Oharaeibacter diazotrophicus: one gene and its partner. The protein of the gene in region 2 interacts with the protein of the main gene of each other region in a pairwise test. Links are inferred from orthologs where the notes say so. Each region holds a gene or a part of one and is shown on either strand. Other genes may lie near its edges.

Region 1 (6,067 bases), on a different replicon or contig from region 2:
CCTGCCGCCGCCGCCGGAGGACTACGCCGCCCGCTTCGACGCAGACGCGGCGGCGCTCGCCGCAGCCGGCTTCGCGGTGCTGCGCAATCCGCTGCCGGCGATCGGCATCGACCACGCGCACCGCCGGCGGCGCACCATGCACCTCCTCTCCGCCAACAACGCCTGGGTCGAGGCCGAGGGCGTCGCGACGCCGCGCGCGTGGGTACCGCTGTTCGCCGCCGGGCCGGACGATCCGCTCGCGGCGGTCGACGACGCCATGCTGGCGCTCTGGGCCGGGCTCGGCTTTTCGACCGTGCCGGTGCGTGGGCTCGGCGCCCTGGCGCTGCGCAACGGCGGCCTCAACTGCGCCAGCCGGATCCTGTCGAGGCGCTGACCGCGCCGCGGGGCGGGTCTTGGACTCGAAGAGGTGGTGCCACGCTCTTGGAAAATCTCGATTTCGGGGGAAGATCGGCGGCCGTGCGTCCGTTCAAGGGACGACGGGCGCCGTGCCCGTCGCAGATCGCGTCCGTAGATCGCGCCACCCAGGGGGAAGACGAGTGACCATGCGCCCGTTCCGTGCCGCCGCCGCCGTGCTGCTGCTCTCCGTCGCCACGGCGGCGGCCGCCCCGACGTCTTCGCCCGTACCGGGCACCAATTGCCCGAACTTCCCCGCCGACAGCTGGTGGCACGCCGACGTCTCCAAGCTGCCGGTGCATCGCTCCAGCGCGCGCTGGATGGCGAACATGTCGCCGAGCCGCCGGCTGCACCCGGACTTCGGACCGAGCTACGGCGAGCAACCGGTGCCCTACGGCATCCCGATCACCGTGGTGGCGTCGTCCCACCCCAAGGTGTCGGTGACCTTCGACTACGCCGACGAGAGCGACCGCATCCGTTATCCGCTCGGGTCCGACACCAAGGTCGAGGGCGGCCAATGGGTCGAGGGCGACCGCCACACCATCGTCGTCGACAAGGGCACCTGCCGCGTCTACGAGACCTGGGCGACCTCCCGGCGCGGCGGCCGCTGGTTCGCCGGCAGCGGGGCGTCGTGGCTCCTGAAGTCGAACGCGCTGCGCCCGGACGGCTGGACCTCCGCCGACGCCGCCGGCCTGCCGATCCTGCCCGGTCTCCTGCGCTACGACGAGGTCGCGCGCCGGCGGATCGACCACGCCGTCCGCTTCACCACCGACGTCACCGACCGCGCCCATCTCTGGCCGGCCCGCCACGACGCCGGCTCGGTCTCGAACGCCGCCTTTCCGCCGATGGGTGCGCGCTTCCGTCTGAAGGCGTCCTACCGGATCGACCCGGCGCTCAGGGCCGACACCAGGGCGGTGCTGGCCGCCTTCAAGCGCTTCGGCCTCGTCCTCGCCGACAACGGCTCGCCGTGGTTCTTCCAGGGCACCGCCGACACGCGCTGGCCCGAGGGCCTGCTCGACGAGCTGAAGCAGGTCCCGGCCTCGGCCTTCGAGGCGGTCGACACCTCCTCGCTGATGCGCGACCCGGACAGCATGCGGGTGAAGTGACCGCTCCCGCGCGAGGACGGTTGTAAGGGCTCGGGTTTCCGTGGGCTCTTCGGCGGACGTCGCGGCGGAACGGCCAGCTCCGCCGGCCGTCGCGACCCCTTCCGCCTCGCTCCGCTCGGCACCTTCCCCTAAAGGGAAGGATGAAGGAAGCGGTTGGCGCGGCGCGCAGACCGGGCCGGCCGTCGAGCGTCGGAAGCCCGGGGGGTCTCATCCTTCCCCTCCAGGGGAAGGTGGCCCGGAGGGCCGGAAGGGGTCGGGGTTCCGAGGGCGTTTCGGTGGACGTCGCGGGCCGTCCGGCCTCGGAAGCCCGTTGCCTCCATCCTTCCCTTCAGGGGAAGGATGGAACCGCAGCTTCGAGCGATCGTCATGACGAACGTGCGGCGCCTCCTTCGAGGCGCCGCCGGGCGATGCGGAGCCCCGCGCCCCGGCCGCCTCCGCGACCTCCCCCCATTCGCGAGTTGCTATTGCGAGTGATTTGCATTCTAATCTGACGGTCCGTACGGGGAACCACGCATCGTGACCGAAACCGTCTCGCCGACCGTCGTCTCCCTGAACCGCTTCGGCTGGCGCCGCGACCGCGGCGATCCCGCGCTCGCGGAGGTCCACGCCTCGGTGGCGGTGCCGCGCAAGCCGGGCCTGCGCCGGCTCGCGGCCTTCCTCGGGCCGGGCTATCTCGTCGCCGTCGGCTACATGGATCCCGGCAACTGGGCGACCTCGCTCGCCGGCGGATCCCGCTTCGGCTACGCGCTGCTGGTGGTGGCGCTGGTCTCCAACGTGATGGCGATCGTGCTGCAGGCGCTGTGCGCCCGGCTCGGCATCGCCACCGGCCGCGACCTCGCGCAGGCCTGCCGCGACGCCTATCCGCGCTGGGTGTCGTGGCCGCTGTGGCTGCTCGCCGAACTGGCGATCTGCGCCACCGACCTCGCCGAGGTGATCGGCACCGCGATCGGCCTCAACCTACTGTTCGGCATCCCGCTCGAGATCGGCGTGATCCTGACCGCGCTCGACGTCTTCCTGGTGCTGTTCCTGCAGGGCCTCGGATTCCGCTACGTCGAGGCGCTGATCGTCGCGCTGCTCGGCGTCATCTTCGTGTGCTTCGGCGTCCAGATCGCCATGGCCGATCCGCATTGGGGCGCGGTGATCGCCGGCTTCGCGCCGACCACCGACATCGTCACCAACCCGGACATGCTCTATCTCGCGCTCGGCATCATCGGCGCGACCGTGATGCCGCACAATCTCTACCTGCACTCGGCGATCGTGCAGACCCGCGGCTACGACCGCACGCCGGAAGGCCGGCGCAGCGCCGTCACCTATGCCACCATCGACTCCACGGTGGCGCTGATGATCGCGCTCCTGATCAACGCCTCGATCCTGATCCTGGCGGCCGCCGCCTTCTACCACACCGGCAACACCACCGTGGCCGAGCTCGGCGAGGCGCACACGCTGCTGGCGCCGCTGCTCGGCAGCGCGATCGCGCCGACGCTGTTCGCTGTGGCGCTCTTGTGCTGCGGCTTCAACTCGACGGTGACGGCGACGCTGGCCGGGCAGGCGGTGATGGAGGGCTTCCTCGACATCCGCCTCTCGCCGTGGCTGAGGCGACTGGTGACGCGGGCGATCGCGATCGTGCCGGCCGCCGCCGTCACCATCGCCTACGGCGAGAGCGGCACCGCCGAACTGCTGATCCTCAGCCAGGTCGTGCTCAGTCTGCAGTTGCCCTTTGCCGTGGTGCCGCTGGTGATGTTCACCGCCGACCGCTCCAAGATGGGGGCGCTGGTGGCGCCGCGCTGGCTGTCGGTGTTCGCCGCGCTGATCGCGACGGTGATCGTGGTGCTCAATCTCAAGCTGATCTACGACTTCGTCACCGGGGCCTGAACCGGACATCCCGGGGCGCGGCATCCACGCCCCGGGAGACCGCCGGTCAGCCCGGATCGTAGGCGCGGGTCGCCTCGGGGTCGGCGCTGTCGCGCTCGATGGCGGAGAGTTCCAACCAGACGGCGTCCGGCACCGGGAAGGCCGCCCATTCCAGCGTCTGCGCCACCCGCTCGGGCTTGCTGACGCCGCAGATCGTCGACGCCACGCGCGGATCGCGCAGCGAGAACTGCAGCGCCACCGCGCCGGCCGGCACGCCGTGGCGGGCGCAGATCTCCTCGACCCGGCGCAGCGGCGCCAGCATGGCGTCGGTCGCCTCCTGGTAGACGTAGCGGCGGAAGCCGGCGGTGCCCTTGGCGAGCGCGCCGCCAGCGTAGGGGGCCGCGTTGAACACGGACGTACCGCGCTCGACGCAGAGTTCGATCATCGCCTCCGCGTTGCCGTTGACGACGGTGTGGCGGTTGTGGGTGATGATCGCGTCGAAGGGGAAGTCGCGCAGCATCGGCATCATCACCGCGACGTCGCCGGCGGCGAGGCCAACCGCGTCGGCGAGCCCTTCCTCCTTCATCCGGAACAGCTCCTCGACGGCGCCGCCGGGACCCGCGATCTCGCCGAGGTCGCGGGCGTGCTCGGGGTCGTGCAGGTGGAGGACGTGGACCTTGTCGAGCCCGAGCGCGGCGAGGCTCTCTTCGGCCGAACGCCGTGCCGCGGCGGCGTCGAAGCGGCCGGTCTCGACGTCGCGGTCGAGCTTGGTGGAAATCACCGCGCCGGCCGGCAGGCCGCCGATCGCCCGGATCGCCGCGCCGATGCGCGCCTCGCTGCGGCCGGCGCCGTAGATCCGGCTGGTGTCGAGGAAGGGATGGTCGCTGGCGAGGATGGCCTCGACCGTCGCCTGGGCCCGCGCCTCGTCGACGCTGTAGCCGTAGGTGTTCGGCATGTCGCCGAGCGCGGAGGTGCCGAATCCGATCCTCGGCACCCGGACCGCCGTCCGGCCCACGGACACGCGGGCGTCATCGTTTCCGCTCAAGATTGTCCTCCTCGTCGTCGTTTCCGGTCGTCGGGGGGCTCGGCCGCGCCGCGGTCCCGGCGCGGGGCCTTCCCCGTGGCGCTCCCCCGCGCCGCGCCGGTCATAGCACGGCGCGCGGTCCGGTGCGGCCCGCCGTCGCATCCGCGATGGCGGCGGCGAGGCCGTCGCGGCTGAACGGCTTGGCGAGGCGGTGCGCCGGCAGGTCGGCGGGCAGGTCGGAGTAGCCGGTGACCACCAGGATCGGCAGCTCCGGCCGGATCGCGGCGAGGCGGGCGGCGAGTTCGGCACCGGTCATTTCCGGCATCACCTGATCGGTCAGCACGAGGTCGAAAGCGCCGCCGGATTCGACGAGGCCGAGCGCCCGCGCCGCCGACGGCACGGCGACGACGGCGTGGCCGAGGTCCTCGAGCATGCCGGCGGTGGCGGCGAGCACCAGTTCGTCGTCGTCGACCGCGAGCACCGCCAGCCGACGCCCCGGCGTCGGCACCGGCCGCGGCCGCGCCGGCTCGTCCCGGACGTCCTCGGGGGCGGCCGCCGGCAGCAGCAGTTCCACCGTCGTGCCGATGCCGACCCGGCTGCGGATCCGCATCCGCCCGCCCGACTGCTCGGCGAGACCGTGCACCATCGACAGCCCGAGACCGGTGCCCTTGCCGACGCCCTTGGTCGTGAAGAACGGCTCGACCGCGCGCGCCAGCGTCGCCTCGTCCATGCCCGAGCCGCTGTCGGTGACCGCGACCGCGACATAGGCGCCGGGCGGCAGCCCGTCGGTCGGATCCGGCACGGCCGGCGCCGCGGAGAATGTGATGGTGCCGCCCTCCGGCATGGCGTCGCGGGCATTGACGGCGAGGTTGATCAGGGCGGTCTCGAGGTGGTGCGAGTCGGTACGGACCGGCGGCACGTCGGCGGGGAAGGGTGTCTCGATCGCGATGGCCGGCCCGAGCGAGCGTTCGAGCAGCTCCGTCATCCCAGCGACCAGCGCGGCGACGTCGACGGCGCGGATCACGAGGTCCTGGCGCCGGGCGAAGGCGAGCATGCGCCGGGTCAGCGCCGCGCCACGGTCGACCGCGCGCACGAGGTCGTCGAGGATCGCGCGGGTGCGCGGCTCGTCGGGCACGCGCCGGCGCAGCACTTCGAGCCCGCCCATCACGACTGCCAGCAGGTTGTTGAAATCGTGGGCGACGCCGCCGGTCAGCTGGCCGACCGCCTCGATCTTCTGCGACTGGAACAGCGCCTCGCGCGTCGCTTCCAGCTCGCGCTGGGCCTGGAGCCGCTCGCTGATGTCGCGGGTGATCTTGGCGAAGCCGATCGGCCGGCCTGTCTCGTCGTGGACGGCGTCGAGCACCACGTGGGCGTCGAAGCGCGAACCGTCCTTGCGCACGCGCTGGCCCTCGCTCTCGAAGCGGCCCTCCCGGGCGGCGGTCTCGAGCGCGAGCCGCGGCAGGCCGGCGATCTGCTCCTCGGGCGTGTAGAATACCGAGATGTGCTCGCCGAGGATCTCGGCGGGCGCATAGCCCTTGATGCGCTCGGCGCCGGCGTTCCAACTGGCGACGTTGCCTTGCGGGTCGAGCATGAAGATGGCGTAGTCGGTGACGCTCTGGACCAGCAGCCGGAACTGCTGTTCGGAGCGCCTGAGCGCCTCGTCGGCGGCGCGGCGGTCGGTGAGGTCGCGCGT
Region 2 (6,033 bases):
GATCCGCTCGTCGAGTTCGGTGGCCGCGGTGGCGAGGTCGCGGGCGACCTCGGTGACGGTGCCGGCGACGCGCGAGGATTCGCCCGCCGCGCCGGTGACGTCGCGCACCGAACCGCCGAGCTCGGCCGAGCCGCGGGCGACGTCGTCGGCCCGCCGCGAAATGCCGTCGGTCGCCTCGGCCTGGCGCTCCATGGCGGCGGCGATGTCGGCGCTGGAGCGTTCGATGCCGTCGAGCGTGTCGGTGACCGAGCCGATCTGCGACACCACCTCGGCGGTGGCCTGCTGGATCTCGCCGACATAGGCGGCGATCTCGTCGGTGGCCTTGGCGGTCTGGCCGGCGAGCGCCTTGACCTCGCTGGCGACGACGGCGAAGCCCCTGCCCGCCTCGCCGGCGCGGGCGGCTTCGATGGTGGCGTTGAGCGCGAGCAGGTTGGTCTGGCCGGCGATGGCGCGGATCAGTTCGACGGCATGGCCGATCCGGTCGGCGCTGCCGGCGAGGCGCTCGACCTCGCCGCGGGCGGAACGCCCGAGCGTCGCGCCCTCGGCGGTGACGAGCGAGGCCGCGCGAACGCTCTCGCCGACCTCGCGGACGGTGTCGGCGAGCCGGCGCGCGGCGTCGGCGACGTCGGCCACCGCGGCGGCGTCGCGCGCGGCGGTCTGCTCGGCCGCCTCGGCGGAGGAGCGCGTCACGGTCGAGACCGCGGTGAGGTCGCCGGCGGTTCCGTTCATCGCGTCGGCGCTCGCGCGCACGAAGCCGACGATCTGCCCGGCCTCCTCGCGGAAGGCGTGGACGATCCGCTCCAGCCGCGCCGCGCGGGCCGCGCGGTCGGCGATGCGGGCGTTCTCCTCGGCCTTCATGCGGTCGTTCTCGACCATCGACGTGCGGAACACCTCGACCGCGGTCGCGATCTCGCCGACCTCGTCGTCGCCGCCGACGCCGGAGACCGAGACGGTGGTGTCGCCGGCCGCCAGCCGGCCGACCGCGGTGCTGATGGTCGCGAGATCGCGGCTGATGCCGCGGCCGAGCCGCCACGCCCAGGCGAGGAACACGAGCAGCATCGGGCCCGAGAAGGCGGCGATGACGAGGACGATGCGGACGAGGACAATGTCGGCGCTCCGCGGATCGTAGCTCGCCACCACCACCAGCCGGCCGTCCGCGACCGGCCGGGCGAAGGAGAGCCGCGCGGCGGCGGCACCGTCGACGACGGCGTCGTGGGCGATCGCCTCGGCCCCGACCTTCGCGCCGGCGAGGAGGGCCGTGGACGCGCCGTCCGCGAGGCGTTCCGCCCCGGCCGAAATCACCGCGCCGTCGGCGCCGAGGATCGCGAGCGCCTTGCCGTCGGGCGTCCGGAGGCCGGCGAGCGCCGCGACGATGGCGGCGTCGCCCGCCGCGTCCCCGCCCTTCGCCCGTTCGACCGCGGCGACGGCGTCCTCGGCCACCGCGCGGGTACCCGCCAGCCCCTGGTCGACCAGGGCGGCGCGGAACTGGTAGAGCGCGCCGAGCGTGCCGAGCCCCATCACCGCGACGGCGACGCCGATCACCGCCATGAACCTCAGGCCGAGCGTCAAACGGGGGAACGTCATGGTCTCTCGCAGACGGACATATTCAGGATTACGTCTGCATCCGACACGTGAAAATGACGTTAAGGTCAGGTCGGAAGCCGCTCCTCGACGTCCCGATCAGACCCGGTCGACGTCCCGGCCCGGCCGCGGTCGGTAGACCGGCAGCGACCATCCCCGTGCCAGCGCGCCGGCACGGATGACGAAGGCCACGGTCGCGCCGGGCGCGGCCGCCGCCCAGAACGGCGCGCCGACGCCGATCAGCATCACGTAGACGGCCGCGCCCGCGAAGGCGGCGCTGACGTAGATCTCGCGCCGGAGCAGCACCGACGGCTCGCCGGCGACGACGTCGCGGATGACGCCGCCGAAGGTGGCGGTCATCGCTCCCATCACCATTGCAGGTATCGCCGGCGCGCCGGCGGCGAGCGCCTTGGCGGCGCCCATCACCGCATAGGCGGCCATGCCGACCGCGTCGGCCCAGAGCAGCAGCCGGTAGCGCGACCAGTTCTCGTAGAAGACGTGGGCGGTGAAGAACACCAGCACCGAGGCGGCGACCGCGACCACCACGTAGGCCGGCTGCGCCACCCAGAACACCGGCAGTTCGCCGAGCAGGACGTCGCGCAGCGTGCCGCCGCCGAGCCCGGCGGCGACGCCGAAGAAGCAGAAGGCGACGATGTCGAGTTCCTTGCGCGAGGCCGCAAGCGCGCCCGTGACGGCGAAGACGGCGATCGCGAGATGGTCGAGGAAGGCGAAGAGCGTCGGCGTGTCCATCGGGTCCTCCCGCGCGCGTCCGGACGACGGTGCCCGAACCCGCGCGGCGAGGAAACACCCTTCGCGCCCGCCTTCCGCGGCGGGCGCGGTCGCGGGCGTCGGACCGAGTTCGCAAAGGTCCGACCTCTGGTCGGAGCTTTTCGGGCGAGGAGCGCCCGACCGGGCGCCGGCCGGATGGCCGAAACCTCGCAGATTCTCGACGAGTCGGGAATCGGCGAGGCCGGTATCAGACCGTGCGGTCGACCTTGGCCTCGCCGGCGGGCGCCGGCTTCGGGCCGCCGCGGCCGACGCCGACCATCGCCGGGCGCAGGACGCGCTCGCCGATGACGAAGCCGGACTGCACGACCTGCACCACCGTGCCCGAGGGCACCTCGGTGTTCGGAACCTCGAAGATGGCCTGATGGAAGTTGGGGTCGAAGCGCTCGCCGGTCGGGTCGATCCGGCGCACGCCGTGCTTCTCGAGCGCCTTCAGGAGCTCGCGCTCGGTCATGCCGACGCCGTCGAGCAGCGCCCGGGTCGCCTCGTCGGCACCCTCGCGGGTCTCGTCGGGCACGGCCGTCAGGGCGCGGGCGAGGTTGTCGCTCACGGTCAGCATGTCGCGGGCGAAGCTCGCCACCGCGTAGGAGCGGGTGTCGGCGATCTCGCGCTCGGTACGCCGGCGCAGGTTCTCCATCTCGGCGAGGGTGCGCAGCAGCTGGTCCTTGAGCTGGCCCACCTCCGCCTCGAGCGCGGCCGTGCGGTCGTCGGCCGGCGGCGCCGCGGCCGGGGTTTCGACGGAGGCCCCGTCGGCCGGGGCGGCGGTTTCGGTCTCGTCGGTCATCGATCCTCTCGTGCGCGAAGGGCACCGCGGCCGTCGGGAACGGGCGGCGCCTGAACTGGCCGGACCGGATTTGAGGGTTCGCGCCGGGAAAATCAAGCCGGGGGAAGGCCGTGCTCCGCCGCCGCGGCCGTCTCAGCCGAGCAGGCGGCCGACCATCCGCGCGGTGTAGTCCACCATCGGCACCACCCGGGCATAGTTGAGCCGGGTCGGACCGATCACGCCGACGACGCCGATCACGCGCGCGTCGCCGTCGCGGTAGGGCGACACCACAAGCGACGAGCCGGAGAGGCCGAACAGCTTGTTCTCCGAGCCGATGAAGATGCGCACGCCGTCGCCGGCGTCGGCGAGGCCGAGCAGTTGCACGAGGTCGGCGTTGGTCTCGAGGTCCTCGAACAGCGCGCGGATGCGCTCGAGGTCCTCGGCGGCACGGACGTCGTCGAGCAGGTTGGCGCGCCCGCGCACGATCAGCGTCTGCGGCCGGTCGCCGGCGGCGGACGACCACGACGCCAGCCCCGCCTCGACGAGGCGGGCGGTCAGTCCGTCGAGCTCCTCGCGCTGCTCGGCGGCGCGGCGCTCGATCTCGGCGCGGATCTCCGACAGGGTGCGGCCGCGGATCCGGGCGTTGAGGAAGTTGGCGGCCTCGACCAGCGACGACGGCGGCAGCCCCGGCGGCAGGTCGATCAGGCGGTTCTCGACCGTGCCGTTCTCGCCGACCAGCACGACGAGGCCGCGGGTCGGCTCGATGCGGACGAATTCGATGTGCTTCAGCCGCATGTCGGCCTTGGGCGTCACCACGACGCCGGCCCCGCGCGACAGTCCGGACAGCATCTGGCTCGCCTCGGTCAGCACCGTCTCGACCGAGCGGCCGCCGCCGTCGATGCGGACCTTGGTCTCGATGGTCGAGCGCTCCTCGGAGGTGAGGTCGCCGAACTCCAGCATGGCGTCGACGAAGAAGCGCAGGCCGAGGTCGGTCGGCAGCCGGCCGGCGGAGGTGTGCGGGGCGTAGATCAGGCCCTCGCGCTCGAGGTCGGCCATGACGTTGCGCACCGAGGCCGGCGACAGCGGCGCCGCGAGCAGACGGGAGATGTTCCGGCTGCCGGAGGCCTCGCCGGTCTCGAGATAGGTGTCGACGATGCGGCGGAAGATCTCCCGCGACCGCTCGTCGAGTTCCCTGAGGCTGCCCGTCCTGGTGTCCGCTGCCATGGCGTCCGGTCTGATGCTCCACACCGGAATTTGGCGCGGACGCGCCGGGATCGCAAGCCTCTCCGGCCCGCCGGTCTTGCCCTTTCCGGCGGCGGCGGACTACAAGGGCCTCCCGTCCGAGAAGGTCACCCGGAGACACCGAGCCCATGCGCCCCTCCCGCCGCGCCCCCGACGCCATGCGTCCCGTCTCGCTCGAGCGCGCGGTGACCCGTCACGCCGAGGGCTCCTGCCTCGTCAAGTTCGGCGACACCCACGTGCTGGTGACCGCCTCGCTCGAGGAGAAGGTGCCGGCCTGGATGCGCGGCACCGGCAAGGGCTGGGTCACCGCCGAATACGGCATGCTGCCGCGCGCCACCCACGAGCGCACCCGCCGCGAGGCCGCCGCCGGCAAGCAGTCCGGCCGCACCCTCGAGATCCAGCGCCTGATCGGCCGCTCGCTGCGCGCCGTCGTCGACCCGATCGCCCTCGGCGAGAAGCAGATCGTGATCGACTGCGACGTCCTCCAGGCCGACGGCGGCACCCGCACCGCCTCGATCACGGGCGCCTTCGTCGCGCTCCACGACTGCGTCGAGTGGATGCGCGCCCGCAACATCGTGCCGGCCCAGGCCAAGGTGCTGCGCGACCACGTCGCCGCGGTCTCCTGCGGCCTCTATTCCGGCAAGGCCGTGCTCGACCTCGACTACGCCGAGGATTCCGACGCCGAGGCCGACGCCAACTTCGTGCTGACCGGCCGCGGCGGCATCGTCGAGATCCAGGGCACCGCCGAGGACGAGCCCTTCTCCGAGGCGCAGTTCGCCGAACTGCTGGTCCTCGCCAAGAAGGGCATCGGCGAACTGGTCGAAATCCAGAAGAAGGCGCTCGGGCTGTGAGCACGGACCTCCGCCGCATCGACGGCCGCCGCCTGCTGGTCGCCAGTCACAACAAGGGCAAGATCCGCGAGCTGCACTTCCTGCTCGGCGGCCTCGCGATCGAGCTCGTCACCGCCGGCGAACTCGGTCTGCCCGAGCCGGTCGAGGACGGCACCACCTTCGTCGAGAACGCCCGCATCAAGGCGCTCGCCGCCGCCACCGCGGCCGGCGAGGTCGCGCTCTCCGACGACAGCGGCCTCTGCGTCGACGCCCTCGGGGGCGCACCCGGCGTCCACACCGCCGACTGGTCGGGCCCGAGCCGCGACTGGGACCTCGCCATGGGCCGGGTCGAGGACGAACTGCGCAAGGTCGGCGCCACCGCGCCGGACCAGCGGCGCGCCACCTTCGTCTCGCTGCTCTGCCTCGCCTGGCCCGACGGCCACACCCAGGAATATCTCGGCGAGCGCGCGGGTACCCTGGTCTGGCCGCAGCGCCGCGGCCCGATCGCCTACGGCTACGACCCCGTCTTCGTGCCCGACGGCGAGACCCGCACCTACGGCGAGATGACCGCCGAGGAGAAGCACGGCTCGATCTGGGGCGCGCCCGGCCCGCTGTCGCACCGGGCCCGCTCGGTGCAGAAGCTCGTCGAGGGCGCCTTCCCGCCGGGGATCCGCCCGTGACCGTCGCGAGCGCCGAGGACCTTCTCGCCGGCGTGGCGGCCGATCCCGTCGGCACGCCCGAGGTCGGCTTCGGCGTCTACGTGCACTGGCCCTTCTGCGCGCAGAAGTGCCCCTACTGCGACTTCAACAGCCACGTCCGCCACCGCCCGGT

The links.
Region 1: the proteins of grpE (region 2) and EDD54_RS06395 interact in binary tests that used the Escherichia coli proteins (3 or more experiments, as listed by UniProt). The link is inferred for Oharaeibacter diazotrophicus from one-to-one orthologs.

What each region holds. Positions count from the first base shown.
Region 1 is NZ_SNXY01000006.1:1,347,350-1,353,416, reverse strand. The notes cover bases 1,197-4,193. They hold EDD54_RS06395 (Nramp family divalent metal transporter), read left to right. Parts: upstream 1,197-2,015; coding sequence 2,016-3,371; downstream 3,372-4,193. Other genes in these bases: EDD54_RS06390 (aldo/keto reductase), read right to left, coding at 3,418-4,193; EDD54_RS06400 (hypothetical protein), read left to right, coding at 1,197-1,499. Outside these bases: EDD54_RS06405 (hypothetical protein), read left to right, coding at 1-373; more of EDD54_RS06400, read left to right, coding at 543-1,196; more of EDD54_RS06390, read right to left, coding at 4,194-4,344; EDD54_RS06385 (hybrid sensor histidine kinase/response regulator), read right to left, coding at 4,496-6,067. UniProt on the Escherichia coli protein: H(+)-stimulated, divalent metal cation uptake system. Involved in manganese and iron uptake. Can also transport cadmium, cobalt, zinc and to a lesser extent nickel and copper. Involved in response to reactive oxygen.
Region 2 is NZ_SNXY01000007.1:129,872-135,904, reverse strand. The notes cover bases 1,355-4,317. They hold grpE (nucleotide exchange factor GrpE), read right to left. Parts: upstream 3,152-4,317; coding sequence 2,558-3,151; downstream 1,355-2,557. Other genes in these bases: hrcA (heat-inducible transcriptional repressor HrcA), read right to left, coding at 3,284-4,317; EDD54_RS09135 (trimeric intracellular cation channel family protein), read right to left, coding at 1,681-2,331; EDD54_RS09140 (methyl-accepting chemotaxis protein), read right to left, coding at 1,355-1,584. In the rest of the region: more of EDD54_RS09140, read right to left, coding at 1-1,354; more of hrcA, read right to left, coding at 4,318-4,354; rph (ribonuclease PH), read left to right, coding at 4,501-5,223; EDD54_RS09115 (non-canonical purine NTP pyrophosphatase), read left to right, coding at 5,220-5,882; radical SAM family heme chaperone HemW, read left to right, coding at 5,879-6,033. UniProt on the Escherichia coli protein: Participates actively in the response to hyperosmotic and heat shock by preventing the aggregation of stress-denatured proteins, in association with DnaK and GrpE. It is the nucleotide exchange factor for DnaK and may function as a thermosensor.